One region of the Cupriavidus sp. H19C3 genome, then DNA from elsewhere that is predicted to be linked to it. Evidence: riboswitches for the same ligand, from Rfam matches in the RefSeq annotation. Region 1 holds a riboswitch; the other holds the start of a gene.
What was found. Region 1 has a riboswitch for glycine ahead of gcvT (glycine cleavage system aminomethyltransferase GcvT). Riboswitches for the same ligand answer to the same signal wherever they lie in the genome.
Positions count from the first base shown of each region.

Region 1 (3,524 bases):
GGCAGCTCGAGGAAGACGATGTCGCCCAGCGCGTCCTGCGCATGGTCGGTGATGCCGATGGTCAGGGTGCCGTCGGCTTCGACGCGTACCCACTCATGCGACTCGGTGTACTTGAGGTCAGCGGGGAAATTCATGAAGGTTCTCCGGAAATCAGTGGTGTCTGTTCTTGGGTGACTTGGATGCCTGCCGGACAGCCATGCCGGCGGGCGGGTCTGGTGACCGTGGTGTGACCGTGGTTAGCGAGCCGGGGCCCGGGCGGACCATCAGCTCACGAGTGCCTTGCCATTGCGCACAAACGGCAGTTTAACCACAGTTGCGGTCAGTTTGCGGTCACGAATGGCCACCTGGACCTCGCTGCCGATCGCGACTTCCTTCGGTAACCGTGCGAATGCGATAGACAGCGACAGCGACGGGCTGAAGGTGCCGCTGGTGATCTCGCCGTCGCCGGCGGGGGTGATGACCTTCTGGTGCGCGCGCAGCACGCCACCCTTGTCGCGCAGGATCAGCCCGGCAAAGGTCTGGCGCTGGCCGTCGGCCAGCAGCGCGGCCTTGCCGGTGAAGTCACGCTCGCTTTGCAGATCGACGGTCCAGGCCAGGCCGGCGTCGAGCGGCGAGGTATGGATGTCCATGTCCTGGCCGTAGAGGTTCATGCCGGCTTCCAGGCGCAGCGTGTCGCGCGCGCCCAGGCCGGCCGGGCGCACGCCGGCGGCCTCCAGCTTTTCCCAGATGGCGGCCACGTTGGCCGCGGGTACCACCAGTTCGAAACCGTCCTCGCCCGTGTAACCGGTGCGGGCGACCATCAGTTCGCCCACGGCGGGGTCCTGCACCACCAGCGCATTGAACGGCTTGAGCGCGTCGGCAGGGCGGGTGGAGGGGAAGGCCGCGTACACGCGGCTGCGCGCATTGGGGCCCTGCACGGCGACGATCGCGAGCGCGTCGGTGCCGGCCGGCGCCACATCGCCGCGGCGCGGCGTGATGGTGACATCGCTGCCGGTGGCGGCATTGCGCGCGCGGATCCATTCGATATCGCCGAGCGCCGTGCTGGCGTTCACCACCAGGCGGAAGCGGTCCTCGGCAAAGAAATAGACGATCAGGTCGTCGATGACGCCGCCTTTCTCGTCGAGCATGCAGGAATACAGGGCCTTGCCCGGCGTCTGCAGCTTGTCGACGTTATTGGCCAGCAGGCCGCGCAGGAAAGTACGGGTATTGGCGCCGGTCAGGTCGACCACGCACATGTGGGAGACGTCGAACATGCCGGCGTCGCTGCGCACGGCGTGATGTTCCTCGATCTGGGAGCCGTAGTTGACGGGCATGTCCCAGCCGCCAAAATCGACCATGCGGGCGCCAAGGGCGCGGTGAATGGCGTTGAGGGGCGTGGCCTGAAGTGTCATGGAGTCCTCGGAGGCGGCGTGGTTCGGGTCGCGAAAACAATAAAGGGGTCATCCGTCGCGAACGCTTTCGCAGCGTCCGCGACGGATGACCCCTCTGTCCTCGATACCTGAGAGATTACGACGCGCCTGTGCGCGTCGTGCGCCCCTTCGGTGGACACGCTCATCATGCACGGATGCTATGACGGGTGTCGCTCTCCAGAGTTCTGCATGCATCGTGTGCATGTTGCATGCAGATCCGACCGGTCCATGGTGCCTGAGAGTTTTCGGGTGATACCCCTTCGGCGGCGCAAGTCTGCGCGCTCTCCCGGACGGATGCGCGTGAATGTACGGGAGCGCGGAGGGCGTGTCAACGCCGGGAGCGCCATCGCGGCCGCGCCAGGGAACGGTCGGCTGGGCCTTCCCTGCGCCCCGGCTGCCGGCCAGGCCGGGCGCGTGACGCCTCCGGAAGGCACCTGGAGGTAATTATTTCCTGTCCTTGGTAATGACGTTACCCACCACGCCGCCGACGGCTGCCCCGCCGAGCGTGCCCAGTGCACTGCCGTCGGTCAGCACGGCACCGCCGGCCGCGCCGACGCCGGCGCCGATTGCGGTATTGCGCTGGCGCGGCGTCCAGTCCGCGCAGCCTGCGAACATCGTGACGGTGACACCCACGAGCGTGGCGCGGGACAGGATCTTCGAGATCTTCATGATGGCCTCCATCGGTTGTTGAGGTTGTGGAACTCGTCGACGGCGCGGGCGCCCGGCAACGCGGGCCCCGTGCCTTCGTGCTCCTCAGAGGCAACAAACATGCCCCGGGTTGCGCATTGCTTACGCCCGTTGGCAGTTGTTACTTCCGTGAAACAGGTGGGCCGGCGGAGCGGTGCATGCGGCGATTGGCGGGGACGCGCGTGTTAACATCGTCCGCTTTGCACACCGCCCCCGCATCGCTCTCGCACGTGCCTGAGCCGGCACGTCGAGCCGGTGCCGCACGTCGGTGCCTCGGTGCGCCAGCGCCCCAGCCGCCTACCCCTCGCCACCTCTAGCCTCATGACCCACGGACTCAACGCCGCCCAATCCGAAGCCGTCCGCTACCTGGACGGACCGTGCCTCGTGCTGGCCGGCGCGGGCTCCGGCAAGACGCGTGTGATCACGCAAAAGATCGCGCACCTGATCGAGGACAAGGGCTTCGAGCCGCGCCATATCGCCGCCGTGACCTTTACCAACAAGGCGGCCAAGGAGATGCAGGAGCGCATCGCCAAGCTGATGGAGGGCAAGACCACGCGCGAGGGCAAGCGCATTCCGCTCAAGCAGCTCACGGTTTGTACTTTTCACTCGCTGGGCGTGCAGATCCTGCGCATGGAGGCCGAGCACGTCGGCCTCAAGCCACAGTTCTCGATCATGGATTCGGACGACTGCTTCGGCCTGGTGCAGGAACAGCTCGCCACCACCGACAAGAAGCTGATCCGCAGCGTGCAGAGCACCATCTCGCTGTGGAAGAACGGCATGATCGATCCGGAGGCCGCGATCGCGCAGGCCGCCAGCGCCGAGGAGCACCAGGCCGCGCTGGTCTACCGCAACTACGTCGCCACGCTGCATGCGTACCAGGCGGTCGACTTCGACGACCTGATCCGGTTGCCGGCCGAGCTGTTCGCGCGCGACGAGACCGTGCGCCTCAAGTGGCAGAACCGGCTGCGCTACTTCCTGGTCGACGAATACCAGGACACCAACGCCTGCCAGTACCAGTTGCTCAAGCAGCTGGCCGGTGGCTCGCACCTGCGCGCGCCGGCATTCACCGCGGTGGGCGACGACGACCAGGCCATCTACGGCTGGCGCGGCGCCACGCTCGACAACCTGCGCCTGCTGCAGACCGACTACCCCGACCTCAAGGTCATCAAGCTCGAGCAGAACTACCGCTCGACCGTGCGCATCCTGGAGGCGGCCAACGCGGTCATCGCCAACAATCCCAAGCTGTTCGACAAGAAGCTCTGGAGCGAACACGGCATGGGCGATCCGATTGCCGTGCACCCGATGAACGACGAGGAGCACGAGGCCGAGTCCGTGGTGTTTCGCCTGTCGGCACACAAGTTCGAACGGCGCGCGCAGTTCCGCGACTACGCCATCCTCTATCGCGGCAATCACCAGGCGCGCCTGTTC
Region 1 covers NZ_CP184985.1:2,842,548-2,846,071, forward strand. The annotation lists gene gcvH (glycine cleavage system protein GcvH) at 1-134, opposite strand, end outside; gene gcvT (glycine cleavage system aminomethyltransferase GcvT) at 264-1,391, opposite strand; glycine riboswitch at 1,476-1,600, opposite strand; glycine riboswitch at 1,622-1,708, opposite strand; gene DFLDMN_RS13095 (YMGG-like glycine zipper-containing protein) at 1,854-2,078, opposite strand; gene DFLDMN_RS13100 (UvrD-helicase domain-containing protein) at 2,418-3,524, shown strand, end outside.

Region 2 (3,524 bases), on a different replicon from region 1:
AATCACATCACGAGCATCTTCTCCAAGCTCGAAGTGGAGAACCGTTCGCAGGCGATCGTGCTCGCGCGCGAGGCCGGTTTCGACCGGCCCCGCGCGTGACGCACGGGCACGTTTGCCTCGGCGTCCCGGGTCACCGACGCGAGCTCAGGCCGCGTGCCGCCATGCCGTCGGCGTGACCGGCGCGGGCAGGGCACCGCTGAACGCGAAGTCCACTTCGGGCACACGCCCGCTGATCAGTTCGGCAATGGCACGTCCCGATCCGCACCCGTGCGTCCATCCCAGCGTGCCGTGGCCCGTGTTGAGCCAGAGCCCGTCCACGCCGCTCGCGCCGATGTACGGCACATTGCCCGGCGTGGCGGGCCGCAGGCCGGTCCAGTAGCTGGCGAGCTCGGGCCGGCTCATGCCTGGAAAGATGTCGAGCGTGCGGCGGACGATGGCTTCGCAACGCACCGGATTGAGCGCCATGCCATAGCCGTTCAGCTCCGCCGTGCCCGCAATGCGCAGGCGGTCGCCAAAGCGCGAGAACACCAGTTTGTACTCGTCGTCGGTCAGGCTGACCGTCGGCGCGCGCGCGGGGTCGAGCACCGGCAGCGTGGCCGAGTAACCCTTGGCCGGATAGATATCGAGCTTGACGCCGAGCGGACGGGCAAGCATCGGACTGAAGCTGCCGAGCGCGAGCACGTAGGCATCGGCGCGCGCAATCTGGTAGCCGCCGGTTTCGTCGGCAAACTCCACGCCGCGCATGCGGCCGCCTTCGGCATGCAGCTTCTGCACGCGTACGCCATAGCGGAAGCGCACGCCATGGGCCTCGCACAAGGCCGCAAGCCGCGTGGTAAAGCGGTGCACATCGCCGGACTCGTCCTGGCTCGTGTAGGTGGCGCCGGCCAGGCGCGGCGCGATCGAGGCCAGGGCGGGTTCGAGCCGGACCACTTCGTCCGGGCCGACCACGCGCCGCTCGCAACCGAGTTCGCGCATGATGCGCGCCGGCTCGATGGCGGCATCGAATTCCTTCTGGCTGGTATAGAAATGCAGGATGCCGCGCGTGAGCTGGTCGTACTCGATGCCGGTCTCCTGCCGCAATGCCTGCAGGCTGGCGCGGCTATAGGTGCCCAGGTTGAGGATCTGGATCATGTTGTGCGTGGAGCGGCGCGCCGCGCATTCGCGCAGGAACTTGAGGCCCCACGACCACTGTGCCGGATCGGCGCGCAGGCGGAACAGCAACGGCGCATCCTCGCGGCCGAGCCAGCGCAGGAGCTTCCACGGCGCGGCCGGATTGGCCCAGGGTTCGGCGTGGCTGACGGAGATCTGTCCGCCGTTGCCGAAACTGGTCTCGCGCGCCGCGCCGTTGTTGCGCTCGAGGACCGTGACTTCATGCCCGGCCTTGGCCAGGTACCACGCCGAGGCGACGCCGATCACGCCCGCCCCCATAACGATGACTTTCATTTCTCAGGCTCCGGAAAGTAAAGGGGGCAGGCGGATCATCATGATCCGCCTGCCCCCACTGTCCTTTTGCCTGAGAGATTCGCCATGCCAGCCGCGCGTTGCATGCGCGGACCGGCGCTGGCTTGCCCCTTCGGCGGCTGCCTCGCCGGGTGATGCCGGCCTGTTGATCTGCCGGCGTGCCCACGCGTGCAACGCTCTCCAGTTTGTCGGTCTAGTCCGTCGATCCAGTCTTCGCACATGGGGTGTCTGGCACCCGTGCACCTGAGCGTTCCGAGGGTTACGCCTTCGGTACGGTCGCCGCAAGGGCGCACCGTTCTCCTGGATGGCGCGACAGTAACACGCGTGCATGGCATTCCGCAAGGCACGGGCGCGGCATGCCGGTGCCCGCGTCCCGATGGACTACGCTGGGTAGTGCGCGGGCAACCGGTGCACGCGCCCCCTCTTGCCACGCCCGACACGATGCCTGCACGGCGACTGCGATCGCGTCGGACGGAAAGGACTTCCCATGGCCTCATCTACCACCCCGGCGTCCGCCAACCCGGCGCCCACCGATCTCACCGCGCTCAAGGGCCGCCAGCAGGCCGCATGGGCCAGCGGCGACTATGCGGTGATCGGCACCACGCTGCAACTCGTGGGCGAGCAACTGGCGGAAGCCTGCGATCTGCGCTGGGACGAAGCGGTACTGGACGTGGCCGCCGGCAACGGCAACGCCACGCTGGCGGCCGCTCGCCGCGGCTGCAAGGTGACCTCGACCGATTACGTGGGCACCTTGCTCGAGCGTGGCGCCGAGCGTGCCCGCGCGGAACGCTTCGACGTGACCTTCCGGCAGGCGGATGCCGAGGCCCTGCCATTCGACGATGGCAGCTTCGACGCCGTGCTATCCACCTTTGGCGTGATGTTCGCGCCCGACCAGAAGCAATGCGCGGCGGAAATGGCGCGCGTGTGCCGACCCGGCGGCCGCATCGGCCTGGCCAACTGGACGCCGCAGGGATTCGTCGGGCAGATGTTCAAGGCGCTCGGTGCGTATGTGCCACCGCCGCCCGACGTCGCGCCACCGTCCAGGTGGGGCGTGGAGGAACATCTGCACACACTGTTCGATCCTCATGGCGTGACTATCGCGGTCACGCCTCGCATGTTCCGCTTCCGCTACCGGTCGCCCGCGCATTTCATCGAGGTATTCCGCACCTGGTACGGCCCCGTGCACAAGGCCTTCGCCGCGTTGCCACCCGACCGTGCCGATGCGCTCACGCGCGACCTCACCGATCTCCTCGACAGCCTCAACGTGGCCGGCAGCGAGGCCATGGTGGTGCCCAGCGAATACCTGGAGGTGGTCATCACCCGGCACTAGCTGCGGTCGGGCGCGCGGGGCGGGCGGCGCCGCGCTTTGCCCGCACCTCCGCCCGCGCTTCCGCCCCGTGCCCGGAGCCTTCTTGCAAAGCGCGCTTGACATACAGATCTGTCTACTCCAGACTAGTAGACAGATCTGTATCATTTTGGCCGGATGTGGCCGCCGGTGCAGATCGTGGTTGTCGTGCAATTTGTTCCAGATCCGATTTCCCTGACCCATCCTTGAGGAGCCCTGTCATGTCGAATTCCCCCGAAGTCCGTCCGCCGGTCCCGCCGTTTACCCGTGAAAGCGCTATCGCCAAGGTACGCGGCGCGGAGGATGGCTGGAACAGCCGCGATCCGCAGCGCGTATCGCTGGCCTATACCGTCGACAGCGCGTGGCGCAATCGGGCCGAGTTCGTCAACGGTCGTCCGCAGATCGTGGAATTCCTCACGCGCAAATGGAACAAGGAACTCGACTACCGCCTGATCAAGGAGCTGTGGGCGTACGAAGGCAATCGCATCGCGGTGCGCTACGCCTACGAATGGCATGACGACTCTGGCCACTGGTTCCGCTCCTATGGCAACGAGAACTGGGAGTTCGACGAGAACGGTCTGATGCAGCGCCGCTTTGCCTGCATTAACGATATGCCGATCAAGGAATCGGAGCGCAAGTTCCATTGGCCGCTGGGCCGGCGTCCCGACGATCATCCGGGGCTGAGCGACCTCGGCCTGTAAGGGAACGCGCCCACGGG
Region 2 covers NZ_CP184986.1:690,286-693,809, forward strand. The annotation lists gene DFLDMN_RS22615 (alpha/beta fold hydrolase) at 1-99, shown strand, start outside; gene DFLDMN_RS22620 (D-amino acid dehydrogenase) at 145-1,443, opposite strand; glycine riboswitch at 1,492-1,655, opposite strand; gene DFLDMN_RS22625 (class I SAM-dependent methyltransferase) at 1,949-2,791, shown strand; gene DFLDMN_RS22630 (DUF1348 family protein) at 3,028-3,507, shown strand.
Region 2: linked by a shared signal. The riboswitch ahead of DFLDMN_RS22620 (D-amino acid dehydrogenase) and the one ahead of gcvT (glycine cleavage system aminomethyltransferase GcvT) in region 1 are both predicted to bind glycine.